Regions from separate parts of the Bacillus bruguierae genome, predicted to be linked through region 3. Evidence: riboswitches for the same ligand, from Rfam matches in the RefSeq annotation. Region 3 holds a riboswitch; each other region holds the start of a gene.

Region 1 (7,515 bases), on a different contig from region 3:
TTTAATGGATGGATTAAAAGGTGTGAAACAAACGTGGCCTGCATTATTTGTAGCAGGCGGCTCGTTCGGGGTTACGCAGTTTATTACAGCAACATACCTTGGGCCTGAGCTTCCAGACATTACATCGGCATTAGTAAGCTTAGTGAGTTTAGCATTATTCTTAAAAGTATGGCAACCAAAGGAGATTTATCGTTCTGGAAAAGGACAAGCAGAAGCTGCGGCAACGGTAGCTGCTGGTTCTACAATGAATTTAACAACAGGAAAAGTTTTAAAAGCATGGTCACCGTTTATTATCTTAACGGTAATGGTTGTTATATGGAGCCAGAAATTCTTTAAAGGTTTATTTGTTCCAAGCGGCGCGCTTGAAAGTTTAGTGTTTAAATTTAAAGTTCCGGGTCTGCATAATTTAGTAATGAAGGCAGAGCCGATTGTTAATAAACCAACGCCGTATGAAGCTGTATTGAAGCTTGATATTTTATCGGCAACAGGAACAGCAATTTTAATTGCATGTATCATTACAATGTTTGTTTTAAAAATGAGTCCAAAACAAGCAGTAGCTACATTTAAAGAAACGTTGCAAGAATTAAAAATGCCAATTCTATCAATTGGATTAGTACTTGGTTTTGCATTTATCGCAAATTACTCTGGACTTTCATCAACGTTAGCATTAGCGTTAGCGGGAACGGGAAGCTTATTCCCATTCTTCTCACCATTCCTTGGATGGATTGGGGTATTCTTAACAGGATCAGATACATCTGCAAACGCATTGTTCTCAAACTTGCAAGCAATTACAGCGCAGCAAGTAGGTGTAAAGGAAGTATTACTTGTTGCGGCAAATACAACAGGTGGTGTAACAGGTAAAATGATTTCGCCGCAATCGATTGCAATTGCATGTGCGGCAGTTGGACTTGCTGGGAAGGAATCGGATTTATTCCGCTTCACATTGAAACATAGCTTATTCTTTGTAACAATCATCGGCATTATCACATATATTCAAGCTTATTATTTAACTTGGATGATACCTTAAAAGGTAAAGGAGCTGACTTAAAAGGGGGAGAATTTCCTCTTTTGAGTCAGCCCTTTTATTATTTATGATTTTGATACGGAAAATGGATTGCTTTAATATGGTGTAAATTAAAATGAAAATGCTGGTTACGTGCTGTAATAAGTTCAATTTGATTGTCGGTCACTTCAACTAACTTTCCGATCTTATAATTTGTTGCACCTAAATCGAGTAAGATAATTTGTTGTTTTAGTTTTTTTATTTGCTCAGAAAACGTACGAGCAAGCGTAAGTTTGGAGGGTGCTGGCGATAGTTTCTCTCTTTCTAAGCCATAAGGCGTTTCTGCTTCTTTATACGGAATAAGATATTTTACGTGATGAAATGGGATGTATAACGTTTGATAGACAGGTGAGAGGAAGACAAAATAGTCATTCATAATATGAGTGACATACCCATGTAAGAAATGTTCATATGATAATGCAAGTTCAATAAATTGTCCTTTTGCTACTTGCAATGTTTTTCGAAGCGAAATGGCGGATTCAGTTGATATCATATCTTGTGGTAATAGAGATTCTGGAATTGTCAGATTATCAAATTGTAATGAGTCAATTATCGGAGTTAAGTGTTGAATGTGTAAACTAGAGATATACATGTATTTTTCTCCATCGTACAATACAATAATATCTGATCCTTTATCAATCATAATTCCTTCAAATGGAAGGTTTCCAGACAGCGTTACTTGCACGGGTTGATTGATATATTTTTGTAAATGAAGCATAGTAATCTCCCTTCTTGTAATTACATACGTTTTTTCTTCTAACTTTTAAGCTGCGAAGATAAAGTGAAACTTCCGTCAGTGGGGGTCTTACTGCCCGTTAATGCAGGATAAATGTAACCCAATAATATAAGCAAAATAGCGTGAAAATGACAGTTGGCGGAATGACGAGGAATGTGGCTTTCATATACGTGCCCCAGGTGATATTTACTTTTCCTTTCCTTGTAATAAACATCCACATTAAAGTTGCTAATGTACCGATTGGCAGTAGTAGTGAACCCATGTCACTACCGATGATATTTGCAAGATAAATCGTTTTCAATGTAATAGGATCTAGCCCCATTTCGGTAAGAGTGATTGTACCAATCATTAAGGCAGGATGGTTATTAAAAATGTTAGAGAGGACAGAGATTAAGCCTCCCATAATAAAGTTTGCATGAAATAAACTACTGGTGATGAGTGGATGAAGTTTTGTAACGAGCAGTTCAGTTAAACCGATGTTATGAAGTCCGTATACAATTACGTACATAGAAAATGCGAAAACTAACACATACCAAGGTGTTTTTTTAATCATATCAATCGGTGGGATGCGCAGTTTGTACCATCTCCAACCGAGTAAAATAATAGAGCCAATGACTGCTGTGATGGCGATGGAAAATTGAAAGTATGATGCGATAAACAAGCTGATACGAACGCATAGAACAAATAATAGAATTCTAAACATAAATCGTGTTCGCTTCCGATTTTCAGCTACCTCGGATCGTGGTTGCAAAGGATGAAAGGATTTTTTTACGAAATTTTCATCTAAATGTATCGGTAAGACCGGGAGTGTTTTTGGTAATTTTTTCTGATAGGTGAGGAATAATAGGGACGCCATAAAGAGGAGACCTAAAGTGGCAGGTACAAACATCATTGCTGTATGCATGTATAAATCCATATGAACAATTTTTAAGGCGATTAAATTTACAATATTGCTTACGCCAATCGGTACACTTGAGGCAGTAGCAATGAGCGCACCGCTTACTAAGTAAGGTGTTTTTTGATTATGTGTAAGTCGTAAATGGTGTAACAAAAGCAGTAAAATGGGAGTTGTAATTAAGATGCTACCATCGTTATTGAAGAATAATGTCATGAGAAAGCATAGAAGATTTGTATACCAAAACAGACGAATACCAGAGTTTTTTGCTTTTTTCGCAAGTTGAACGGCACACCAGTGAAAAAAGCCAAAACTCTCTAGTACGATTGCCATGACAATGGTAGCCATAATTGTTATGGCAGCGTCAATAATTTTTGAGCTAATATCACCTAAGTCGGTAAAAGAAACGGCACCGCTTAAAATGACAATCATTGCTCCAACTGTTGCTGGAATCGCTTCATTCATTCCTTTTGGTCGCGAAAAGATGATAAGCATAGTTACGAGAAAAGTGAGTATGGTTATAGTAGATTGTAGGTTTAGCAACTCTTTCACCCCCGTTCTTAAAGCGAAATGTCCGTACAAGACGTATGTCCTACACCAACTTATATTATATATGTATGAAGTGTGGATTCGGCTTGTACTAAGTGAAATAACTATTTTTTGAGTGAAAAAGAAAAAATGTAAATACCTTTGCATTTGTTAGACAATGATGTATGATAGGAGCGTAGTAAAAATTTAATCAGTGATAAACTAGGGGTGCCCAAGAGAGCTGGGCTGAGAGAGAAGCGTGTTGAAGCTTCTTAACCCTTTGGACCTGATCTGGTTCGTACCAGCGGAGGGAAGTTGTCGGCTTTACATAACAATGTCTTATGTTGCCAGGTCCTATTCTTTATTATGGGCCTGGCTTTTTTATTTGGGCATTGCTAGCCGCTAGTTCTCGTCCTTGTCGTAAGAAAGGTGGAGCCGACTGTTTAGACCCGTCGGCTAAGGTTCTTTCGCACAGAAAGCGCTTTTTGTTTTCTCGTGCGGAAGGTTCTTAGACGGAAGGGGTTAGGAGGCGAAACTGGATCTAAAGAAAAGCGAAGACACAGGGGAGGAAAAAATGATGAAACAATCTGTTTCAGCTGAGCAAATTGAGTTGAAGTCAAGTTTACCAGGAAGCAAGAAAGTATATGTAGAAGGTACGCGTGAAGGCATGAAAGTACCAATGCGTGAGATTGCACAAAGCGATACAAATGGTGTGCCAAACCCGGCTATTCGTGTATATGATACGAGCGGTCCTTATACAGATCCGAATTACAAAGTGGAGTTAGAAAAGGGATTGCAGGCGCCGCGCCGCTCATGGATTGTGGAACGAGGAGATGTAGAGGAGTATGAAGGTCGTGAAGTGAAGCCGGAAGATGATGGGGTGAAAGCAGCGTCTACACATACGCCTGTATTCCCGCAAATGGGACGGAAGCCACTCCGTGCAAAAGACGGGGCAAATGTTACGCAAATGCATTATGCGCGTAAAGGGATCATCACACCGGAGATGGAATATGTAGCAATTCGCGAAGGTATGGAGCCGGAGTTTGTGCGGAAGGAAATCGCTGAAGGCCGCGCTATTTTACCAGCAAATATTAATCACCCAGAAGCAGAACCAATGATTATTGGCCGTAACTTCCATGTGAAAGTAAATGCGAATATTGGGAACTCAGCTGTTTCATCATCTATCGCTGAAGAAGTTGAGAAGATGACGTGGGCAACGCGCTGGGGTGCTGATACAATTATGGACCTTTCTACCGGGAAAAATATTCATACGACGCGTGAATGGATTATACGAAATGCTCCTGTACCAGTTGGAACAGTGCCAATTTATCAAGCGCTTGAAAAGGTAAACGGAATTGCCGAAGATTTAACGTGGGAAGTATACCGTGATACGCTAATTGAACAAGCAGAGCAAGGAGTAGACTACTTTACAATTCATGCTGGTGTACTGCTTCGTTACATTCCGCTTACAGCAAAGCGTGTAACAGGAATTGTATCACGCGGCGGTTCGATTATGGCGCAGTGGTGTTTATACCATCATCAAGAAAACTTTTTATATACACACTTTGAAGAAATTTGTGAAATTATGAAGAAGTATGATGTTTCCTTCTCTTTAGGAGATGGATTGCGCCCTGGTTCAATTGCGGATGCAAACGACGAAGCTCAATTTTCTGAGCTTGAAACATTAGGGGAACTTACGAAAATTGCTTGGAAGCATGATGTTCAGGTGATGATTGAAGGGCCAGGACATGTACCGATGCATTTAATTAAAGAGAATATGGATAAAGAACTCGACATTTGTCACGGTGCACCGTTTTATACGCTTGGACCGTTAACGACAGACATTGCACCTGGTTATGATCATATTACTTCGGCAATTGGTGCAGCGATGATTGGCTGGTTCGGTACAGCCATGCTTTGCTATGTAACACCGAAAGAACATCTTGGCCTGCCAAACAAAGATGATGTTCGTGAAGGTGTTATTACGTATAAAATTGCCGCGCATGCTGCTGACCTTGCAAAAGGTCATAAAACAGCACATCAGCGCGATGACGCTCTTTCAAAAGCGCGCTTTGAATTCCGTTGGCGTGATCAATTTAATTTATCATTAGACCCTGAGCGTGCAATGGAATACCATGATGAAACATTGCCAGCAGAAGGAGCAAAGACAGCGCATTTCTGCTCTATGTGTGGTCCAAAGTTTTGCAGTATGAGAATTTCGCATGATATTCGTGAGTATACGAAGGAGAATGATTTAGAAACAACAGAAGCAATTGAGAAAGGTATGAAAGAAAAAGCAGAAGAGTTTAAAGAAGCAGGTAGTCAGTTATATAGATGAGTAGAAAGACTGAAATGAAAAACCTGAAGTATATAAATGCAAATTGAAAAACCGACATAAAGATCCCTTTTTTAGGGGTGGGCGAGAGCGTCTGGCTATGCATAGAAGCGGTCAGTGCCTTATTCTGCCCCGTGCGATATAAAACAAAGGTAGAAGGCAAGTGGAGAGCCTGCTTTGTTTTGTGTGCTAGGGTTTTAAATAGATTTATGTAGAAAGTGCCTTTCTGAACACCTTTTCAATCTATGATCACGTGTACCTAACCTAATATAGATAATCATCCCCCTGCTGAGCGAGAGCAGGGGGATTTTGTTTCGTTTGATAAGTTAACGAGCAAAGACGAGCTGTACCCAGTAGAATAAGAGAAAGAGGGTTACGATTGTGGTGAGTGGAATGACAATTAAGGAGACGTTCAAGTAATCTTTCCATTTTATTTTAATTTTATTTTGCTTTAGGATATGCATCCAAATAAGAGATGCAAGTGTACCGATTGGTAATAACAATGATCCTATGTCGCTACCAATGATGTTTGCAAGGTAGATTGTTTTGAGGGTAATAGGATCTAATCCCATTTTTGTTAAGGTAATGGTTCCAATCATTAGGGCAGGATGGTTGTTAAAAATGTTTGATAGAATTGAAACGAGTCCGCCCATGATAAAACTTGCGTATAATAAACTTTGATTCACAATCGGTTCGCATACTTGCACAAGCCAAGTTGTTAATCCAGCGTTATGGAGTCCGTAAATAATAACGTACATGGAAAAAGCAAAAACGAGAATGTGCCACGGTGTCTTTTTTAATATATCGACTGGATTTGTTCGTAAATAATACCATCTCCATAGGAGCAGAACGAGAGAGCCGATTACGGCAACAATTTCAATCGGAACTGCAAAGAATGAGGCAACGAAAAGGAGACAGCGCATAAGAAAGACAAACAGTAACACTTTTAACATAAATTTGGAGCGTTTGCTTTTTGTATCAATAGAATCTGTCCCTTTTAATGGGTGAAACTGTTTTGTGAAAAAGACTTCTTCAATGTCATAAGCGGATGTTGGTAGTTTTTTTGGTAATTTCTTTTTCACAACCATATACATGAGCCATGACATAAAGAGGAGCCCTAACGTTGCAGGTACAAACATCATCGCTGTGTGCATATAGAGTGTCATATGAACGATATTTAGTGCAATTAAATTTACAATATTACTAACGCCAATTGGAGCACTAGAAGCAGTTGCAATTAATGCGCCGCTTAATAAATATGGAATTTGTTGATGTGGTTTTAATTGGAGGTTTTTCAGAAGCAAAATTAAAATTGGTGTTGTTATTAAAATACTACCATCGTTATTAAACAACAATGTCATGAGAAAACAGAGTAATTGAATGTACCAATATAGACGACGCCCGGAGCCTTTTGCTAAGTTTGCGAGCCTGGCCGCTGCCCAGTGGAAGAAACCAAAACTTTCTAATATAACAGCCATAACAATTGTGGCCAGAATGGTAATAGAGGCGCCGCCAATTTTACCAATGATATCTGCAATGTCACTGCGTGATACGAGCCCGGTAATAATGATAATCCCCGCTCCAACTGCAGCTGGCCATGCCTCATTTAATCCTCTTGGCCGCCAGAAGATGATGAGCATGGTGAGGAGAAAAACGAAAACCGTAATCCAAATTTCAATACCCATAGCTAGCCTACCCTTCTTGATTCTTTAGTTTGAACAAGGGGATTTCAACTTGTCCGAGACTTTCTACTTAATTATATTCAAATTGTTAAAAGAAGGCTTGAGGCATTACACTAACTATTGTAAATATGGGCGTTTGATACTTTAGGGAAAAGACATAGCATATAGGGAATATTGAATGAAAATAGGCGCATATCCAGTATGTGCCTATTAGGTATTTATAAGAGAAAAGTTGCTACGTGCATCTACCTAATTTTCTTTTGGTAGGTAAATGTG
Region 2 (7,515 bases), on a different contig from region 3:
AATTGTGCCTTCTGTTGTATATAATCCTGTTACGCGATTATCTTTCATTTGAATATCAAATACTTCAGTTTCTTCATATATGTCCGTTCCAGATAGCGCAGCAGAGTGAGCGAATGCTTTCGTCAGCTCTGGGGCAATCACATGACCATCTTTTGGGTGGTAGACTGCTCCAATAATAGAAGTAGATAAATAGGGCTCTTTTTCCCGCAATTCTTCTCCTGAGATAAAATGAGACTCTTCTCCTGTTTGCTGCTGCCATTTCATAATATGAAGAAGCCGTATACTCTCTTCTTCATTTTGAGCGATGCGGTAAATTCCTTTTTCTTCATATCCAATATCAATTCCGGTTTTATCACGTAATAGACTTGCAAGTTTTGGAAACATCGCGCGGCTTTTCCTGCCTAACTCAAACAGCGGATCGTATTCATCCCATTCCGCCTGTACACCTAATAATCCGGCTGCTGCTTTAGAGGCTTCAGAAGCAATCTTTTGTTTTTCAATGATGGCAACTTTATAACCTCTTTCAGCAAGGAAATGTGCAACCGAACTTCCGATTACACCGCCGCCAACGATGGCAACATCATATATTTTTTTCATGATTTCTCGCCCACTTTCGTATCGTTTCCTTATATAACTTTGCCTGTTCATTCGGTTTTACGGCACTTAAAATTCCGGACATAATTGCAATGCCAGTAGCCCCAGTGCCGAGTACCTCTGCTGTATGATTAGGAGTAATCCCTCCAATAGCGGTAATTGGAATTGTTAAACGGTTTGCCATTTCCGTAATCCCTGCTAATCCTCTTGGCGGAACTCCCTTTTTGGAGTTTGTTTGAAACAAATGCCCATACAGAAGAGAATCTGCACCACTTTGAAAAGCAGATACAGCTTCTTCAAATGAATGCACGGAGTAACCAACATGTAAATAAGAAAATTTTTCTTTAACAAGCTTTACATCCACGCTGCGATGTCCAAGTTGGACACGTCTAATATTGAATAAAATTGCAATATCAATCCGATCATTGATGACAAGTTTAGAAGAAGGAAATCCCTTATATAAGAGCTTTTCCACACCTTCATATAACTCTTTCGTACTTTTCTCTCGCTCACGAATGTGCAAATAATCTATTTCACTTTCAATATCAGTTGCTATATGTGCTAACTCTTCAAATGACATACGACCATTTGATATAACGTGAAGCTCAGCTTTCATATCCATTCGCCTACTTTAAAATGTTTTCAAACAATTCGTTTGTCGAAAAGAAACGTTACGAAATTGTAGTATGTTCTTGCTCCTCAAAACCCCACATCTCCTTACGATATGCCATATCCCAAAATAAGTATTCAAACCGACTGGAATATAAGAAGATTTCTTCTAAACGATTTAGTTCTTCTTCTGTTTTCCCAATTGTAATTTCATTAAATAAATCAATTAACCATATACAAAGATCCCCATATTCTTCAGAGCTGTATCCTCGAATCCACTCGCCAAAAAATTCATGATCACGTGCTCCTGAAATAGCATTCAAACGCTTTCCAATCTCCCAATAACTCCACATACATGGAAGCAATGCTGCAATTAACTCAGCAAGTGTACCGTTTTGTGAGACGGACATCATATAGTTTGTATATGCTAGATTCATAGCAGACGGCTTTGCTAATTCCATGTCTTCAACAGAAATTCCTAAACGTTTTGCATATTGTTTATGAATCGTCATTTCCCCATTTAAAATGCCATCAATTTGTTTAGCAAACTTCGCCATCACTTTTGGATTTGTTGCTTTTACAACACCGATTGCATATAACTTTGCATAATCTAACAAATACAAATAATCTTGAACAATATAATGTTGAAATCTATCTTTCTCTAACGTTCCATCTCCCATACCTGTTACAAATGGATGATTATGACTTTTTTCCCAAACAGGTTGCACTTTTTCAAATAGTCTTTCACAAAATGTCATCTCAGTTTCCCCTTCCTGTATATATATTCCCAAATAAAAAACCACTTCTATATAAGAAGTGGCCACAGCAAACAAAAGAAAACCTCATTTGTTGTTTCCACTTCCCTACGCTAGCATCACCTAGATCAGGTCATAAGGGTTAAGGTTTTTACCTCTCTCAGCTTTTAAGCACCCCTAGTGGTGTTCTATAAAATTTTCAATAAAAAATCCCCGTTTCTATGCATAAAGAAACGGGGACGTTATTTATATCGTCCAAGTTGCTTCCCTACGCTAGCATCATCTAGATCAGGTTCAAGGGTCAAAGACTATAGGTCTTACTCTCAGCTAGCAACACTAGCTCCCCTAGCATTATATTCATTTAACATAGTCAGTATACCATCGCCATATCTCATCGGCAACTCTTTTCATTTATGAAGTGAAACTTCCGTCAGTGGGGGTTTTCTTCATCCCCCACCTATCTTCTTTGTTTCTCTCTGAATCTTGAGGTGGGGATCTTACTGCCCGTTAATGTGGGATAAAGTGAAACACTAATCGTTTAAACAAAATAAAACATTATAAAAACATATTGTAAGTTCAGAAAAAAACGAATTTCTTCTATCTATTTCCATAACAGCTATAAATCTGCTATCCTTTTATTATATAGCTTTATAATCTATATCCATTTAAATTTTCCGACATATAAGTCGCTACTATGCAGAATATAACATGACCGCTACTTGCTTTATCCTTTTGTCTTCTACCTTGCGTGTAGTAGGAAAAGGCCCTGACCGTTTCTATGCACGGCCAAATGCTCTCCCTAAAAAGAAAGGAGTGTTTATGTCAATTTTTTAACTTGTATATATAGAGAAAAAGCATTCATTTGTTTTTAATCAACGAATATATTACAAACTCAATATCTTTACATTATGATTTTAATCATAATAATTGATTACATAAGGAGGTCTATGAATATATGAATTTAAAAGTCGCAACAATAACAGCAACTACTGTAGCAGTTGCTTCTATGCTCCCCTCTATAGCAGAATCTAATATACATACCGTAACAGCAGAGCAAACATCAAAAACAAAAATTGGTTATGTAAAAACGAAAACATTACAAATGTACAATAGTCCTAATGGGACAGATTATGTTATTGACAGCATTACGCGTGGCACTCCCATTACAATTCTTGAAACAACAAATGAATGGTATAAAGTTCACGTTCACAATAAAACTGGCTATGTAAAAAAAGAAGCAATTTCTTTAACAAAACCACACGATAGTGGAAATCAATATATCGTAAATGCGGATGCAGTAAACGTTCGCTCTGAACCAAATACACAATCTGAAATTGTTACTGTATTACCAAATGGAAAATTTGTTACTGTTCAAGAAGAACAAGAGGGATGGTATAAAGTTATACAAAATGGAACAAGCGGCTATGTAAAGAAAGAATTTTTATCTAACGCCGATCAGCCATTAGTTAAAGGAATTACTGTGCAAGGTGGAAGTTCTTACTATGTTGCCACTCCGACATTAAAAGTACGTAGCGGAGCAGGAACAAATACAGCTATTATCGGTTCTTTAACCAATGGGACACAAATACAAGTCGTTGAAAATATGGGAACATGGTATAAAATTCGCTACGGATCAGGATATGGCTATGTCGCACAGCATTGTATAACACAAAGACAACAACAGCAGCAACCAAAACAGAAAGCTACACCATCTATTCCAGCTGTATTTAAATATCCTGCTCAAGGAAAAATCAGCTCGGAATTTGATATACGCTGGGGAGAAATGCACTATGGCGTAGATATTGCAGCAACAGGAAATGTTCCAATCCAAGCTGCAGCACCTGGAACTGTTGTTAAATCATATTATTCTACAAGCTATGGAAATGTTGTATTTGTTGCTCATCGTATAAACGGGAATTTATACACAACTGTATATGCTCACATGAAAAGTCGAGCTGTCAAAGCAGGAGATACAGTGGTAACAAGCCAATTGCTCGGTTATATGGGAAATACAGGACATTCGCATGGACAACACTTACATTTTGAATTACATAACGGGGAATGGAATTTTGAAAAAACAAATGCTGTAAATCCACTTCCTTTCTTAGTTAGGTAACGCATAATGGCACGTAATATTGCATTAATTATTGAGTGTTTCGCATTTTTCGGTTTAGTTTATTGCTTATTAATTTATAACACAAACATTGTATTTTTAAGCATTATTATTGCGTTTGTTGCTTGTGAAGTGATGATGGAAACATTCAAAATTCGACTAAAGCGACATATTTCACACATATATACCGCACTATTCATTATAAGTTCTTTATTAACAAGCATCATTTTTAATGGCTTACATGTCTCCGCAATGTTTCCAGTATTTTTTATGACTATTCTTCTGATAGTATCTCAGTATATATATGTTCCAAAACATCGTAAACAACAACAACATGAAGAAACATGGAAAGTGGGAAAATAATGCCACGATTCTTTGGGATTGATTTCTTTTTTCTTTACTATTAAATAAGGATTCCACATGATGTGGAATCCTTATTTATGTTCTATATATACAAGTTTAAAAAAAGCATAACTCTTTCTTTTTTGGGGCACGAGAGCATCTGGCCGCGCATACGAACGATTTGCTCTCACCTCATGCAAAGTTTAAAACAAAAGGAGAAGCAAGTAGCAGTCATGTCATATTCTACATAGCAGTGATTTATATTTCAAAAAATTCAAACGAATATATATAAATACAAATTAAAAATCTAACATAAAACTACTTTTCTATTTTACCCGCATGCATACTGCTCATAAATAAAACTTAAATTATATTTATGTTCTAAATTCATACGTTGTTCGTCGCTACACCAATAAAATAAAATATCATGTATTGATGCATAGCGCTTATTCTTTAAAAATTGCTTAATAAAGGAAGGAAAACAATTTGGTAATTGTATAAATATATAATTGCGTAGTAGTTCCTCTTTATAATCGATTCCTTTACATATATGCATAAGTTCTTCACAATAATACATTTGCTGTGGAACTTGAATCATTTCAAAAAATGGAATGTATGATAATAATTGCCCAATAAAGTGCTCATATTTTGTTATAAATTCCAACGACATATGTTCCATCATCTCTTTTATAACAAACAAATAATCATCAACATGAGTTGTCTTCAACGGATTAAGACGATCAGATATTTGTGCAATCACTGCACGCTGGCATGCTACAGCAGCATGGCTTGGTTCATAATATGTTAAGAAATCCGTACATTTTCTATATTTTTTTAATAAATCTAACGTGTATATATCACAAATATACGTATTGCAATATATTGCTAACTCCATTAAAATTTCATCTAACTTCTCTTTTGATAATCCCTTTGCTTGTTTACAAAGATAGAGAAACATAAACTCCATCATTTCTTTATGAGACAAAAGTGTTTTATACTTTTCAATACACTCTACATTAAACTTAATTCTTTCCCAAATAAAATCATCATTACTTTCTAATTCCGTAACCTTTTGTTTTATAATTAAATAATTCCAAGCAACTACTTGTGTAAATGCATCCCATGATTCATACTCTAGCGATGTTTGTACGAATTCCTCTAATCCTTCAGCAATCATAAAATCATAGGCCTGTTGATACCATCCTACTTCTTGGCATAAACGAATAATTCGAACTAAAGTTGGCATTTCATCTTTATGAAACTTCGGTAAATCATGTAATTTTTTCATTCCATATAAAATAAAAAGAATTAAATTTTCTTTCTTATAAAATTCTTTTTCTTTCCAAGCCAGAATAGTTCGTTCTTTTCCTTCTCCTTTTGGATACTTTGGTATAAGTAAAGAGAGTAAATCCGCAAAATTTTCCGGCTCTGTATACGCATCCGTAACCAAGTTCCAATTGGGTTCGGTTTGCACAATCCCCATATAATTCCCCCTCCATTTTCTATATGTATGATAAAATATTTGAATGCTATTAAACTATCCATCAATATTATTATATTCAAAATAACATATAATGCTTATATTTATTAGTATATCATTTTTTTCATATGTTAATAGTTATTAACAAAAATTCCAAAAATAATTTACATAAAATGTGAATTTAATCTGCGGGGAAACCCCCACAGATTATGAATTAAACTAATTAGGCGCATATTAACATGCTTATCCTTCACTACATCATTGCTTTCAAATAAATTTTCAGATGAAGCATTCCTGCCCTCAAATAGCAAATTGCAAACAGAATAAAAGTATTTATTTAGTCTGTTTGCTCTGATATTTCACTTAAGGCAACGCCTGCTTGATCATCTGCATATTTAGTTGTTGCTAAATCACCAAGTGATAGCATCCCAACAAGTTGTCCATGTTCAACTACTGGCAATCTTCTTATTTGGTAACGTGCCATTAACTCTGTCGCTTTTTCAATAGCGTCATCAGGTGACACAGAAATAATTTGTGTTGTCATAACATTTGTAATTTGATTGGAACCTGGATGTTTTTCTGCAATTCCCCGCACAACCAAATCACGGTCTGTTACAAGTCCGATAACTTGATTATTCTCCACAACAGGAATCATTCCTATATCTTCTTCTTTCATTTTCACCGCTGCTTCATATACGTTATCTAGTGATGTACATTGTACAATATTCGTGCTCATCAATTCTCGAACAGTTGTCATAAATATATTACCCTCCTTTACACACTTTAGCATCTCCAACCCTCTTCATTTCAATTCGCAAGTTCCTTAAAAGATAAACGAGATACCATCTCTTATTAAAAACAGATGAAATTACACTTTATCAAATGTAGAAAACTATGTAATCATAAAACGCAAAATAAATTGGATATTCACAGTTACAATGACCAATTCTAAAAACTTTAGAATTGCGGAGAGTAAATATAGACTTTATCGTTCTTATTTGAGAAGGCAGCTTGTAAAGATACAGAGCAATAAGCAGGATGAGGTTAGTAAAAGAAATACTTTATACCGTAAAATATTCATGCAACATTCCGTTGTACAATCATCAAAATGAATTGATGTAGTTCAATTCTGAGTATAGCTAAAATAATCAATTGGTAAAAATATAATGTACTATATTCTTTCCTAATTACACAAAATCATACAAAATCCTTCATTATTTATAATAAAAAATAAAACATTTTATAATATGATAAAGATATACTTATTGTTATAATAGCTTGATACGGCCATCAGTAGATTTTCTTTATTCGACTACTTTTGGTTAGTTGAAGCATTCTCATTCTTACTGTCCAAAAGTAGCTCAATAAATATATGTATAAGGAGATCATTAATCAGAAGTAATTATAATTCGTTATAATAAATACGATATACAGAAAATATAATGTATAATATTATTTTTCTTCAAATAAAAAGAGTCAGCATAGTGCTGACTCTTTTTATAATGACCCGTACGGGATTCGAACCCGTGTTACCGCCGTGAAAGGGCGGTGTCTTAACCACTTGACCAACGGGCCATGGCTCCGCAGGTAGGACTCGAACCTACGACCGATCGGTTAACAGC
Region 3 (7,515 bases):
TGTGTTAAATCATAGCTTTATGATCCCAGGTCTTGTTGCAACAATTACATCAATTGGAATTGGAATGCTTCTTGTTTCACTGATGTTTTAATTACGAAAGAGCTAGCCTTTATAAGGGGCTAGCTCTTTTTAATCAAACGTTTGTTTAAATATCTATTCAACGATTTCTACACATAAGAAATCGTTCTTTTCATCTATTAACTCACTATTTGTTTACTAATTCCGCTAATTTTTTCGTACTCTCATAAGGAGAATCTGCTAAACTTATCGCTGAAATCACGGAAACACCATCTGCCCCCGCTTCCACGACAGAAGCAGCATTGTAGGTTGTAATACCACCAATACCGACAATCGGAATTTCAATACCACTTTCACGAAAAACACGTAATCCTGCCGTTCCTTGTACTGCTTTTGCATCTTTTTTCGTGTTTGTTTGAAAAATCGGTCCTACTCCTAAATAATCCGCACCATTTTCAATCGCAAAACAAGCTTCTTCTATTGTATGAGCGGATACACCAATGATTTTATCCCCCATTTTCCCGCGTACGCTCTGAATATTTTCATCATCTTGTCCAACATGAACACCATCGGCATCTAACGCTAGTGCTAACTCCACATCATCATTTACGATAAATGGAACATTGTATTCTTTGCACAAAGATTGCAACTGTCTTGCAAATGCATATCGGTTTTCCCCTGTTAACGCTCCGTCACCTTTTTCACGATACTGAAAAAGTGTAACTCCGCCATCCAGTGCTTCTTTCATAACTTGTAATGGGTCTTTGCGGCAATTGTTACTGCCCATAATAAAATACACTTGTAGTAATTCAGACATGTGTTGTTTATCGATACGTGCCATTTCTCTCACCCCTCCTTAACGAACTTCTTCAACATTCCCATACTGTTCAACGTCTTCTGCAGTAACATTTGCTAACTGATTCAAAAGTTCAATTTGGAAACTTCCCGGCCCTTGTTCAACTGTTTTACTTGCGACAATTTCTGCCGCTACACCGTAAAATGTTACCGCCGCAACTGCTGCTTTTACATAATCTTTTTCAACTGCGATAAATGCTCCGATAACAGATGTTAACAAACAACCCGTTCCTGTTACTTTTGTTAAAATAGGATGACCGTTACGAAGAATGAAAGTTCTTTCCCCATCTGTTATCACGTCTTCTTTTCCAGTAATAACAATAATTGTATTTAGCTGCTCTGCTGCTTGTTTCGCAACTGACACAACATCACCATTTCCTCCCCCTGCATCAACACCTTTAATCTCCCATTTCTCATCAATCACATTTGCTATTTCTGCGGCATTACCACGGATAATCGCTAGCTTTACTTCACTTGGAATATGCCTTGCCACTTCTGTTCGGTACGAAGTTGCCCCGGCACCGACAGGATCAAAGACAATTGGTACGTTGTGCATATTTGCTGACTTTCCAGCAATAAGCATCGCCTCTACTTCTTCTTGGCGAAGTGTTCCCATATTTAAAACGAGCGCTCCCGCAATACTTGCCATTTCAGCTACTTCTTCTTTCGCATATGCCATCACAGGTGATGCCCCTAATGCTAGTAATCCATTAGCAGTAAAGTTTGTCACCACCACATTTGTAATATTATGGACGAGCGGATTTCTTTCACGTACTGTTTCAATTACTTGTGCAATTTCTTTCATTTTCATATGTATCTCTCCTTTTTTATAACGGGAGATATAGCAAAAAAGACACTTTTGCGCATGCAAAGTGTCTTCATAATGTGCGTTCACACTCTCCCTACGCTGGCATTACCCAACAGGTTCAAATGGTCAACGACGGATTAGCCGTACTCTCAGTTTGCATCCGCAAACCCCCATGTGTTTTCTTATTCATCTACTTCCGTAGTCTACTCCGATTCTATTGAAATAACAAGTTCTTCTTAACTATGTAAATACAAACTGAAAAAAATAAAAAAACTCTTTTTTTAGGTGGGCGAGAGTTTCTGGCCATGTATAGAAGCGGTCATGGCCTATACATGCCACGAGCAACGTTTAAAACAAAGGGAGAAAGCGAGTGCTGGGTATATTTTATTTTCTTTGCTGAAATTTACATAAAGAAAAAACATAAAAACACCTTTCTTTTTAAGTGGATGAGAGCAACTAGCTATGTATAGAAGCGATCATGGCCTTTTTCTGCCTTTAAAACAAAAGGAGAAAGCAAGTGCAGGTCATTTCTAAAACTAATTCAAAATGTAATGCTTATATTTAATAACAACTGATTCAAATCTTTGGAATAACTGAATCTAAAAGGGATGTATGCTATAGTTAACTTACGGAAATTGAAAGGATGTTTGAAATATGGCAAAAAGTGTTGTAATTGCTGAGAAACCTTCTGTTGCACGTGATATTGCACGTGTATTGAAGTGCGATAAAAAGGGAAATGGTTACCTTGAAGGCAGTAAATATATTGTTACGTGGGCTTTAGGGCATCTCGTTACATTAGCAGATCCAGAAAGTTATGATGTAAAGTATAAAACGTGGAATTTAGAAGATCTTCCAATGCTGCCGGAACGTTTAAAATTAACAGTGATTAAACAAACCGGCAAGCAATTTAATGCTGTGAAAAGTCAACTGACTCGAAATGATGTAAATGAAATCATCGTAGCTACAGACGCAGGACGCGAAGGTGAATTAGTAGCTCGTTGGATTATTGATAAAGTTAGAGTTAATAAACCTATTAAACGTCTTTGGATTTCATCTGTTACCGATAAAGCAATCAAAGACGGCTTTGCAAATTTGAAGCCTGGTAAAGCATACGACAATTTATATGCTTCAGCTGTTGCACGTTCGGAAGCAGATTGGTATATCGGTCTTAACGCAACACGTGCATTAACTACAAGGTTCAATGCACAACTAAACTGCGGTCGTGTCCAAACACCTACTGTCGCGATCATCGCAAGTCGTGAGGACGAAATTAAAAACTTCAAAGCACAAACATACTACGGCATTGAAGCGCAAACAACAGATAGATTAAAACTAACTTGGCAAGATGCGAAAGGCAATAGCCGCAGCTTTGATAAAGAAAAAATTGATGTGATTGTGAAAAAACTAGGAAACCAAAATGCTACTGTAGTGGAAATTGAAAAAAAACCTAAGAAGTCGTTTGCTCCTGGTCTTTATGACTTAACAGAGCTACAACGTGATGCAAATAAAATTTTTGGCTATTCTGCAAAAGAAACGTTAAATATTATGCAGAAACTGTACGAACAGCACAAAGTATTAACATATCCGCGTACAGATTCACGTTATATCTCATCTGACATCGTTGGAACACTTTCAGAACGTCTAAAAGCTTGCGGAGTAGGTGAGTATCGTTCTTTAGCTAATAAAGTCTTAACGAAACCAATTAAAGTTTCCAAATCTTTTGTTGATGATAGTAAAGTAAGTGATCACCATGCCATCATTCCAACAGAAAGCTATGTAAACTTCTCTGCATTCACAGATAAAGAACGCAAAATTTACGACTTAGTTGTTAAACGTTTCTTAGCAGTTTTATTCCCTGCTTTCGAATATGAACAACTAACGTTACGTGCCAAGATCGGTGATGAAAACTTCGTCGCACGCGGCAAAACAATTGTGAATTCTGGCTGGAAAGAAGTTTATGAAAATCGCTTTGAAGATGACGATGCAGTAGATGATTTAAAAGAACAACTTTTACCTCGCATCGAAAAAGGCGATACATTAAATGTGAAACTAATTGCAGGAACGTCAGGTCAAACAAAGCCACCTGCACGCTTTAATGAAGCGACATTACTTTCAGCAATGGAAAACCCAACAAAGTATATGGGTACGCAAAACAAACAACTTGCAGACACATTAAAATCAACGGGCGGACTAGGTACAGTTGCGACCCGTGCTGACATTATTGATAAATTGTTCAATTCGTTCTTAATTGAAAAACGCGGTAAAGACATTCACATTACATCAAAAGGCCGTCAGTTACTGGATTTAGTTCCAGAAGAGTTAAAATCTCCTACACTAACTGCTGAGTGGGAGCAAAAACTTGAGGCGATTGCGAAAGGCAAATTGAAAAAAGAAGTATTCATTTCAGAAATGAAAAACTACACAAAAGAAATTGTTTCCGAAATTAAATCAAGCAATAAAAAATATAAACACGACAACATTTCTACAAAAACTTGCCCAGACTGCGGCAAACCAATGCTAGAAGTAAACGGTAAAAAAGGAAAAATGCTTGTATGCCAAGATCGTGAATGCGGTCATCGTAAAAATGTATCCCGCACGACAAATGCACGCTGCCCGCAATGTAAGAAAAAATTAGAGCTACGCGGTGAAGGTGCTGGTCAAATCTTCACATGTAAATGCGGCTACCGTGAGAAACTATCTACATTCCAAGAACGTCGTAAAAAAGAATCAGGTAACAAAGCAGATAAACGTGCCGTTCAAAAATACATGAAACAGCAACAACAGCAGGAAGAACCTCTGAATAATGCATTAGCAGAAGCATTAAAGAAATTGAAGTTTGATTAAAGGAGTTGGCTTACCAACTCCTTTTTCCATGTCCACTAATATATCGGCGATTCGACACAAGATAAAGCCCTTTCGACAACGTTCGATATACTCTTCCTCTAAAAAGAAAAAGGTTCCTACCAAATTGGTAGAAACCTTTTGTTATTAATGAATCAATTTACTTCCTTTTGCGTTTTCCACAAATCTTTCACTGGACTTATTAATTGGTTTTTTCAGAAGCAATGCAATAACGAGCATAATACCGACCCATATGCCCAATACAAGAAGGTCTTTCCATACAATATCCCAAAGCATACCGCCAACTGCCTCACGAATAATACGAATTGCATATGTGAATGGCAAGAATGGATAAATTGCTTGGAAGAATTTTGGCGTCATTTGAATTGGGAATGTTCCACCTGAACCAGCAACTTGTAATACAAGTAATACGATTGCCATGGATTTACCGATGTTTCCAAATACAGAAACAAGTGAGTATACAATACAAACGAATACTCCAGCAATTAACATGCTAAATAGGACAAACCAGAATTTATCAACCACATAAGTTCCTAATAAGAATATATCTCCCATTGCTACGATAAATGCCTGAGCCAGACCAACGGATAGGAATGTTAAAAAGCGTCCGAAGTAAATGTGATAGCTCTTATACTCTGCATCTTCCTCATGTACTTCTACTGTTAATAATGAAACCATCAGTAGTGCCCCTACCCATAACGCTAGCACTGTGTAGAATGGTGACATCGCTGAACCGTAATTTGGAATTGGGAATAATTTATTCTCTTTTAAGTTTACCGGATTTGCGAAATAATCACTTTGTTTTTCTACGTCATGCTTTAACAAACGAATGATGTCTTTTAAATCTTCTTGTGATTCAAATTCGCGAATTTTATTAGCAATTTCTTTAATTTTCTTCTCAGCTTCAGGGAGTTCCGCTTTTACTTTCGTTACGTCCTCTTTGCCAAGAGCTAACCCTTTTGATGCATCCTCTAACAATTTTTTCACATCAGGCAGCTTTTCATTTGCTGTGTTTAAAACATCCGCTGCTTCTTTATTTATTTTTTTCGTTTTAGCAATTGCATCGTTGAAATTTGGGACGATTTCAGAGTCATATCGTGCTAATATATCACCTAATGCTGTTGATGCATCTTTAGATAAGGAATTTAAACTTTCTACAAGATCTTTTGTAGGTTGTTGCCCTTTATTAAGCATATCAATGCCTGTATTCGCTAAATCTATTCCCTCTTGCATTTTTCCTTTTGCATCATTTAATTTCGCTACAGTCTCAGGGATGTTTGTTGTTTTTCCTGCATGGCCAGCAAGCTTATCTGCGTCATTTAATATAGGAATACTTCCGTCAATCAGATTAATTCCCTTTTGAAGCTGTGATTGAACGTCGTATAGTCCTTGTTTTGCCGGTTCTGGATTTATATTACTGCTTATACCATTATCAACTTTATTCATCAAATCATTTGTAAAGTTAATAAAATTATTTGAGCCTTTTTCAACATCTTTTGCTAAACCATCGACTTGATTTAATAAATCTTCAATGGCTGGCTTATTCTTATTGAGGTCGTTCGCTGCTTCTGTTGCTACTTTTGTTACTACTTTTGCCTTATCATTGATTTTATTAAGTGTGATTTTAAGATCCTCTAATTTTTTCACACCTTCATCTTTATTAGGTTGATTAGAATTCTGTAAGTATTTAATGGCTAAATCAATCTGGTCAATAGCTCCTGTAGATAATTGCTCTATTCCTTCACCAATCGGTTTGAGTTCTTCCGCAGTTGGTGCTTTATTTAAAATTTCTCTTGCCTTATCTGTATAACCAGGAATCTTTTGTGAAACGTCCTTTACTCCATTTGCTATATTTTGTAAGGTTTTTATCTGACCCTTAATCGTTTCTTTGTTTACATTTGCCAACGGATCTTTTAAATAATCCGTAATCTGCGCTGTACTATCTGCAGCTTTTTTCGCATACACTAAGTCTCTCTTGACCGCTGCCGGTGCCTCTTCCAACGTTTGATCATTTTTTGCAAAGAACGTATCTAAATCCTTCGTCAATTGCTGGCTATCATGAATGATGCTTTCAATCTTCGGCATCGTATCTTGCGCTGTCGTTACAAGACCTTGCGCTTTATCAGCATCTGTTAATGCTGTATCTACAATTTTGTTGATTTCTGGGAACTGCGCTTCTAATTTGAAAACGAGGTCCTTTACTTTTTCAATACTTGGTAAGTTTGTTTCTAAATCAATTCCAAGTTCATTAAAAATTTTAAAAATCTCACCATTTGCGGTTTTGACAAAGTTTTTGCCTATTTCTTCAACAATACCAGACGCACCTTTTGAAGTGATTTTTGGTGCAATAGCATTTACCTTTTCATTCACATAATATTGAATCTCTGGTTTTTGCGGATTATCATCCAATACCGTTGCAATTTTTTCTGAGAAATCTTTTGGAATAGTGATACTTGCGTAATATTCACCATGCTCCACACCATGTATTGCTTCCTTCTCATCAACGAACTTCCAACCGAGATTTTTATTCTTTTTTAGGGAATCTACGACTTCCTTCCCTATATTAATGTCCTTCCCTCGTAAATTTGCACCTTTGTCTTTATTAGATATCGCAATTGGAACATCTTTCGTACTTCCATAAGGATCCCATGAGGCTTTAATATTAAACCACGCATAGAGCGATGGTAAAATTGTCAGCCCTATGATGATAACAATTGCAGCCCAATGTTTCGCTACATTCCGTATGTCTGTCGTATAAATACGCCATATTTGTTTCATATTATTAATCACCTAATTATATGTTTTTCCTTTCTTCCAAATTCATACATGCATTTCGCCATTATAACATTGTTTCTAGAAAAATTTCACTTACATCATCTATACGTTCCTGAAAAACGGTATACATCATTATATGATAGTTTCAATAAAGTATACAAACAAAATGACTGTTTTGGTTTTACGTTCAATATTAA
Region 4 (7,515 bases), on a different contig from region 3:
AAAAAGACCCCTGCAAATAATGCATATACAGGTAAACGGGCTGAACATGACATAAACGGTGTCACTAAAATCGTAAGCAGCCTCTCTTTTTCCTGTTCAATCGTTCTCGCTGCCATAACGCCTGGTACATTACAGCCAAAACCGATAATCATAGGAATAAACGCTTTTCCGTTTAGTCCAAAAAACTCCATAATACGATCCATTACAACGGCAATACGCGCCATATATCCGGAATCTTCTAGCAATGAAATGAAGAAGAACAATGCGAAAATTTGCGGAACGAATACTAATACCGCACCAACACCTGCAATGATTCCATCTGTAATGAGTGCTCGAATGAAATCAGACGCACCAATATTCGTAAGTCCTGCTGTTACCCAATCCGTAAATGGACCGCCGACAAATGCATCAAATTGATCAGATAAAGGTGTTCCAATCCACGAAAACGTAACCTGAAAAATTAAAAACATGATTCCTAAAAAGATCGGAAGTCCCAAAATTTTATGCGTAATTAATTTATCAATTCTTTCCGAAAAAGGAATGCTTCCTTCTTTTTCTTGACGAATCACACTTGTTTTCAGCTTTTCAATATACGCTGCACGTACTCCGTATATGTGCTGCTCTAGCGTAACATCTAATTCTGCTTCTAATGCAGAGCGAATTGCTACAAGTTCATTATATACATGCGACTTGGCGAGTTCTTTCTCTACCACTTCGTTATTTCCTAAAAATTGCAGCGCAAGCCACCTTGCATGCTCATCATTTTCCTGCTGCAATTTATCCATAACTCGCTGGATTCCTGTCTCTACCGCTTTACCGTATGAAAGAATAAACGGTTTCTGCTCCGCCTTATCGCTTTCATGAAGAGTAGCTAATAATTCCTCGCAACCTTTCCCACTTCTTGCTATAACAGGAATAACTGTTACACCTAATATTTCAGCTAACTTCTTGACATCAATCGTAATCCCGCGTTGTTTTGCCACATCAATCATATTTAAACCGATAGAAAGTGGTTTTCCAAACTCTAATAATTGCAATGTTAAATGCATATTACGTTCAAATTGAGAGGAGTCTACAATATTTAACATATGGTGAAATTCTTCTGTTAATAAAAATTGCGTAACAACCCCTTCATCACGGGATACAGGATTTAAATCGTATATACCTGGTAAGTCTATTAACATTCCTTGCTTACCTTTTAACTTACCAACCTTTTTTTCTACCGTTACTCCGCTCCAGTTTCCAACATATTCATAAGAACCGGTAAGCGCATTAAACAATGATGTTTTTCCCGTATTCGGATTTCCTAGTAAAGCAACCTTGTTCACGCTAATTCCACCTTTATCATTTTCGCATCACAATGACGAATAGAAATTAATTGCCCACGACATTCTAATGTACACGGACCATTAAACATTGCCTTTTGTTTTACACAAAGCTCACACCCTTCAGAAAATCCAAATGAAGCCAAGCGGCGTTTTAATAATGTATCAAGAGATTGTAAATCTTTTACACGTACTTTTTCATCTATACTCATATCAACTAAGTTCATAAATTATTCCCCCAAAAGATAACGATAATTATTATCAAAAAAATTATATCATGTTTTTTTTGGTAAAGACTATACAATTCTATGTGAATTTATTACTATTTTCGTACAATTCCAGCGTTTTTATGTTACGAAACAAAGTTATGTACAATTTGTTTGCCATTCTTTTCTAACTTCATTACAATGAAACTAACAATCTAAGAATCTCGTTGTCACAGGGGGAGCCGCGTTGCTGAGAGGGAACATTTTGTTCCGACCCTTTGAACCTGTTAGTTAATGCTAACGTAGGAATTGTGCAGACGTATATACATAAGTAGTGTTTTACAATTTGTATATCTTCATCCCCCTATGATCATGATTCTTCTTTTGTAACTTGGATGTAGGGGGATTTTCACATGCGTAACACAAATTTACAAGCAATGATAGAGGCAGCGATTCTCGCAGCATTTGCATTAGTCATCGACATTTTGCCGCTCTCTATTAAACTTCCAACAGGCGGTTCTATCTCATTTGCTATGATTCCAATTTTTATTATTGCTTACCGTTGGGGATTTAAAGCAAGTTTCTTAAGTGGTCTCGTTTGGGGATTATTACAAATTGTCGCAGCGGATGCATCTATTTTTACGCCGGTGCAAGCGTTTATTGAGTACTTCGTCGCCTTTGCTTTTATTGGTTTTGCCGGCTTATTTCATGCACCAATTCAACAAGCAATTGTCAATAAACAAAAAGCAAAAGCAATCATGTATGTCATTATCGCTGCGTTTATTGGCAGCCTAGCTCGTTATTTTTGGCACTTCATTGCCGGCTTTATTTTCTTTGGACAATATGCACCAAAAGGACAATCGGCTGTTTTATATTCCTTTATCTTTAACGGTATTACAATGATTGGTTCTTTCGCATTATGTGCGGCTTTACTTGTCGCTTTATTTACAACAGCACCGCGCTTATTTACGAAACGCGCTTAAGCCTAGAAAAAAGAGCAATACAAACTATCGATTTACCTTATAATGTTATTGTATTTTATAAAACCCTAATTAAATAAGAGGTATAAATTTGCATAATAAGCCCTGCTGATTTTAGCCTTTTTAAGTTAGATCGCTTAATAGGACAAAACAAGGTAAAGTAAATGGCACATTTACTTTACCTTGTTTAAATACCGATAGATAGTTGCTTCTGATGCTTTTAAATGCTTAGCTACTTCACTTACGCCGCCTTTAAGTAAAAATACCCCTTTATCATTAAGTTTTTTTATCACTTCCATTTTTTCATCAGGAGACATTCTCTCAGGCGGAACTTTGCATTCTAATAAAACTCCTGTAATAAGTGATGAAAGAAGACTATCCAGATTTTCTTCTAAGTTCTCAGAAAGGTCTAATTCAAGATTAGGATGAACCTTCTCTTCCTCTTCATTCATGCTAGTATTACTCATAATTATACCGTCTAACCAGTCTCTTGCTTTTATCATATTACTAATATCAATGTTTACACACAGCATTCCAATTATGCTGTCGTTTTCATCTTTAATAAAATAACTTGACGAACGAAACGTTTGATTATTTTTTGAGTTTCCTTTGTAATTGGAAATAAAATGTCTATCTATATATTTCTTTTCTTGTATAAACTTTAAAGCTAAATCTGTTAAATGGCCACCAACTTTTCTTCCACTAAGGTGTCCGTTCACAGCTTCTATTATAGATTCGTCTGGATTCGTAACATCATGCAAAACAACTTCACAATTTTCTCCAATTACTTCTGCAATGAAATGAACAAGAGGAATATACCGCTTTAACTTTTCTTTATTTCCCATTGATATCGCACCTCTTTTTAAGATAAGAAGAAAGTATAAAATTTCGTATCAACACTTTGCTTTCTTCCTTTTATAGTATACAACACAAAAAACATAACCTCCTATATCTATTAAAAAGACATAAAGAAAGCTGGCTTAAAAACTTTAACCATTACTATATTACTACACAATCCTTCCTTGAAGATAACAAGATGAATTATTCCCAATTTTTCTTTATTTTTCCTGTCTATAGTACAAATTTATCAATAAAAAATTATTATATCAATGATAATTTTTTATTATTTTTTAACTTTTTTTAAAATATGTATTGAAATAAGAAAAAGACCACGTTAAAATAAACTTGTGTTAAAAAATTATTATAATAAAAAAAAATTATTATCACAGGGGGTTTTTTAGATGAATGCGGTTATTTCTACTCAACATGCACCTGGTGCAATCGGTCCTTATTCACAAGCGATGAAAGCTGGTAATTTTATCTTTACTTCTGGACAACTGCCGATTGACCCTAAAACTGGAGAAATGCCTGAAACAATTAAAGAGCAAACAACACTATCATTAGAGAATGTAAAAGCCATCCTAGAAGAAGCAGGCAGCGATTTAAGTAAAGTTGTTAAAACAACCGTATTTTTAAAAGATATGAATCATTTTGCACAAATGAATGAAGTTTACACTACTTACTTTACAGAAAATTTCCCTGCTCGAAGTGCCATTCAAATCGCACGATTACCAAAAGATGCACTTGTTGAGATCGAAGTTATTGCAACTTTATAAAGTTTTCATACTGAAAAATTGAATAGGAAAAATGAGATAACATTCCCTTACTATTAAACGATTAAAATACTTAATCTTTATAGTAATGGAGTGATAAATTTCCAACCTTTATGAAAGCGCTATCTTTTATAAAAAATCAATCTCTGAAGAGGAAAAGAATGATTGCAACTTTATAAAGTTTTCATGCAGAAAAATTAAATAGGAAAAATCAGATAACATTCCCTTATTATTAAACGATTAAAATACTTAATCTTTATAGTGATGGAGTGACAAACTTTAAGTTTTATGAAAGCGTTATCTTTTTAAAAAATTAACCTCTGAGGGGGGGAAAAGGATGGATACTCCAAAAAAAAATAAGTGGTTTGCACTTGTCGTACTGATTTTAGGTGGAGGAACAATTTTTAAACTTCCGTTTTTAAAAGATGCTTTTTATATTCCCATGATGGAATATTTTCACTTATCTCATACTCAAATAGGTGTAATCTTATCAGTTTATGGAATTATCCAAGCATTTGGTTATATCGCATCGATGTACATAGTAGACAGGTTTTCCAAGAAGAAAATCATACCGTTCAGCTTAATTGGTGTTGGAATATCAGGGTTGTATTTAACAACATTTCCTGGTTATTATGGCGTTTTAACCGTTTGGATTGTTTTCGCTTTATTTGCAGAGACTGCTTATTGGCCTGCGTTAATTAAAGCTGTAAGGTTATTAGGAGATAAAGATGAACAAGGTAGAGTGTTCGGGTTCCTTGAAGCAGGAAGAGGCGTGGTTGATACAGTTATCGCTTTTGGTGCCCTTGCAATTTTTAGTTGGTTAGGATCAGGAGAAGCTGGCTTTAGAGGTGCAATTATTTTCCTTGCAGCAGCAGCAATTTTTATTGGCATCATTTCTTATTTCTTAGTAGAAGACGATGAAATAATAGATACTGATGAACAAGGTAATAAAATTAATAAAAGTAAAGCTGCACTTGACGGCGCTCTACAAGCATTAAAGATGCCTGAAGTATGGGCCGTAGCATTTACTATATTCTCTGTTTATTCCGTCTATATAGGTTTAACATATTTTATTCCGTTTTTAAAAGATATCTATGGTATGCCTGTTGCACTAGTAGGCGCTTATGGAATTATCAATCAATACGCTATAAAAATGGTTGGTGGTCCGCTAGGAGGGTTCTTAGCTGATAAAAAATTTAAGTCTCCATCTAAATATTTGAGACTTGCTTTTATAGTCGCAATTATTGGAATGACTATTTTTATCTTCTTACCTCACGAGACGATGAATGTATATACTGGAATGATCTTTACACTTAGTTTTGGCACAATTATTTTTACTCAAAGAGCAGTATTTTTTGCCCCTATTGATGAGGTGGGAATCCCAAGAGAAATCAGTGGTGCATCTGTTTCCATTGCTTGTTTAATAGGATATTCACCTTCGATGTTTGCATTCTCTCTATACGGAAACATGTTAGATAGAGCACCAGGAATGGCTGGTTATAAACATGTATTTTTAACAATGATTGCTTTTTCCGTACTTGGTCTAATTATTAGTAGTTATTTAGTTCGAATTGTCAAAAAGAAAAAAGAATTACAAATAAATGAGGAAAGTTCAATTTTAAATGAAGCATGAGATTAATAATATGGAGATAGGAAAGGTGAGATTATCATGAAAATTGGATTAGAAACAGAAAGCTATCATTTATTCTTTCACAACAAACGTATGGATATTTTTGACTTTATAAGAAAAACTGCTGAACTCGGATTGGATGGAGTACAAATTAATATTATTACAAATGCGGCAGACAAACATTTACATCCAGAGTGGGGAGTGCTTGGCGGGAACGAGCCTGATCACTTGAAAAAGGTTCGAGATGAAATTCAAAAATATGGTTTATATGCTGAAATTGATACAAGAGGTACAGACATAGAGCATTTAACAAAAGTAATCGACATTGCAAATCAAATTGGTGCAGATGTTATCCGGACTTACGTTTGTGTAGGTGAATACGATGCCGAAAAGATGGCTAAAGCTCCTGAAGAACTTAAACAAGTCGTGCCATTATTAAAAAAATATCGAATTAAACTTGGTGTTGAAAACCACGAAGAAGAAACAACAGCTGAAGTAATTAAAATTATTGAAGAAGTGAATAGCCCTTGGGTTGGAGCACATTGTGATTTAGGAAATGGAATGATGGCATGGGAAGATCCAGTTGAAGCAGTAAGAAAGTTAGCTCCGTATGCCTACACAACTCATTTTAAAGATCATATTGTCATTCATGACGGTGAAGATCATATAGTTTGTGGGGTCCCAGCAGGAACTGGAAATATTGACTTAGAAGAATGCTTTAAAATATTAGTGAATGAATCAACACTAACAAGAATCAATGTAGAAATGTGTTTTCCATATGTAGCTCCATTTAAACGTCCAAAAGGAACTGGAGGCGTATATGAAGTCGGCACGGGAGCATTCAAAGTAGAAAATCCTCCATATGACTTAAATGTTCTGAAGACAGCAGATTACTATTATCCACCTGAACATCTATTAGAACAAATGCTTGAAGATCAAGAAAAAGGTGTTCAACAATCTGTAGACTATATACTAGCTTTAAGAGAAAAATATTGTAGATAACATGAAACTTCCATCAGTGGAGATGAAAAAAACCACTGATGGAAGTTTTACTTTATAACAAACATTATCCCGCTATATCATGTTTATTAAATTATACTTTATAGCATATTGAACAAGTTCACTTTTTTTAGAAAGATTAAGTTTGTTCAACATTCTCGTCTTATGAGTATCAACCGTTTTTATACTGATCGTTAATTCTCGAGCAATTTCAGACATTGAAAAACCTTGAACAAGAAGTTGCAATACCTCTCGTTCACGTGGACTCAAAATTACATACGGATTTCGAGAATCTGTTTCGTTTTGTATTTTTTTTAGCATAGTTGAAATTTCCTTTGGACGAAGGTATATGTACCCGTCCATAACGGAATCAATAGCATTGTATAATTCTTCATCTACAGCTGCTTTAGGGACATAACCTGAAGCTCCCGCGTTCATGATTAATGTTATATAATCCTCATCTTCATGCATGGTAAGCACTATGACTTTTGCTTGTTCATAACGTAATTTAACCTCTGTTAGAACCTGAATTCCATCTACGCGTGGCAAAGATATATCTAATATCAGAATATCGGGCCTTAAATCGACGTAAAGTCGGAGTGCTTCAAATCCATCAGAGGCTTCACCTATAACTTTTAAAGATGGCCTTTTTTGTAATAGTAGTTTTAAACCCGCTCTCATTAAAGCGTGGTCATCAACTAGCATTATGCTGATTGTCTTTTCCATCTTGACACCCTTCTCTCTGTTTTAATGGGATCGACA

Evidence for each region. A riboswitch is a leader RNA that binds a small molecule or an ion and turns the genes downstream of it on or off. The one in region 3 is predicted to bind thiamine pyrophosphate.
Region 1: another riboswitch for thiamine pyrophosphate. It lies ahead of thiC (phosphomethylpyrimidine synthase ThiC); the one in region 3 lies ahead of thiM (hydroxyethylthiazole kinase).
Region 2: another riboswitch for thiamine pyrophosphate. It lies ahead of tenA (thiaminase II); the one in region 3 lies ahead of thiM (hydroxyethylthiazole kinase).
Region 4: another riboswitch for thiamine pyrophosphate. It lies ahead of thiT (energy-coupled thiamine transporter ThiT); the one in region 3 lies ahead of thiM (hydroxyethylthiazole kinase).

What each region holds. Positions count from the first base shown of each region.
Region 1 covers NZ_JBAWSX010000003.1:183,343-190,857, forward strand. Annotated here, with positions in the region: gene WAZ07_RS07565 (lactate permease LctP family transporter) at 1-1,027, shown strand, start outside; gene WAZ07_RS07570 (DUF2642 domain-containing protein) at 1,086-1,781, opposite strand; gene WAZ07_RS07575 (arsenic transporter) at 1,879-3,237, opposite strand; TPP riboswitch at 3,437-3,552, shown strand; gene thiC (phosphomethylpyrimidine synthase ThiC) at 3,800-5,560, shown strand; gene WAZ07_RS07585 (arsenic transporter) at 5,884-7,242, opposite strand.
Region 2 covers NZ_JBAWSX010000027.1:1,945-9,459, reverse strand. Annotated here, with positions in the region: gene thiO (glycine oxidase ThiO) at 1-597, opposite strand, end outside; gene tenI (thiazole tautomerase TenI) at 581-1,210, opposite strand; gene tenA (thiaminase II) at 1,266-1,961, opposite strand; TPP riboswitch at 2,047-2,147, opposite strand; TPP riboswitch at 2,207-2,315, opposite strand; gene WAZ07_RS25060 (SH3 domain-containing protein) at 2,914-4,074, shown strand; gene WAZ07_RS25055 (hypothetical protein) at 4,081-4,434, shown strand; gene WAZ07_RS25050 (DUF3965 domain-containing protein) at 4,745-5,896, opposite strand; gene WAZ07_RS25045 (CBS domain-containing protein) at 6,231-6,650, opposite strand; tRNA gene WAZ07_RS25040 (tRNA-Glu) at 7,397-7,468, opposite strand; tRNA gene WAZ07_RS25035 (tRNA-Asn) at 7,470-7,515, opposite strand, start outside.
Region 3 covers NZ_JBAWSX010000007.1:118,306-125,820, forward strand. Annotated here, with positions in the region: gene WAZ07_RS13635 (anaerobic C4-dicarboxylate transporter) at 1-91, shown strand, start outside; gene thiE (thiamine phosphate synthase) at 206-859, opposite strand; gene thiM (hydroxyethylthiazole kinase) at 875-1,684, opposite strand; TPP riboswitch at 1,756-1,865, opposite strand; gene WAZ07_RS13650 (DNA topoisomerase III) at 2,336-4,525, shown strand; gene WAZ07_RS13655 (YhgE/Pip domain-containing protein) at 4,670-7,321, opposite strand.
Region 4 covers NZ_JBAWSX010000012.1:82,083-89,597, reverse strand. Annotated here, with positions in the region: gene feoB (ferrous iron transport protein B) at 1-1,328, opposite strand, end outside; gene WAZ07_RS18530 (FeoA family protein) at 1,325-1,552, opposite strand; TPP riboswitch at 1,757-1,858, shown strand; gene thiT (energy-coupled thiamine transporter ThiT) at 1,945-2,514, shown strand; gene WAZ07_RS18520 (helix-turn-helix transcriptional regulator) at 2,685-3,356, opposite strand; gene WAZ07_RS18515 (RidA family protein) at 3,753-4,127, shown strand; gene WAZ07_RS18510 (MFS transporter) at 4,462-5,757, shown strand; gene WAZ07_RS18505 (sugar phosphate isomerase/epimerase family protein) at 5,794-6,756, shown strand; gene WAZ07_RS18500 (response regulator transcription factor) at 6,829-7,479, opposite strand; gene WAZ07_RS18495 (sensor histidine kinase) at 7,448-7,515, opposite strand, start outside.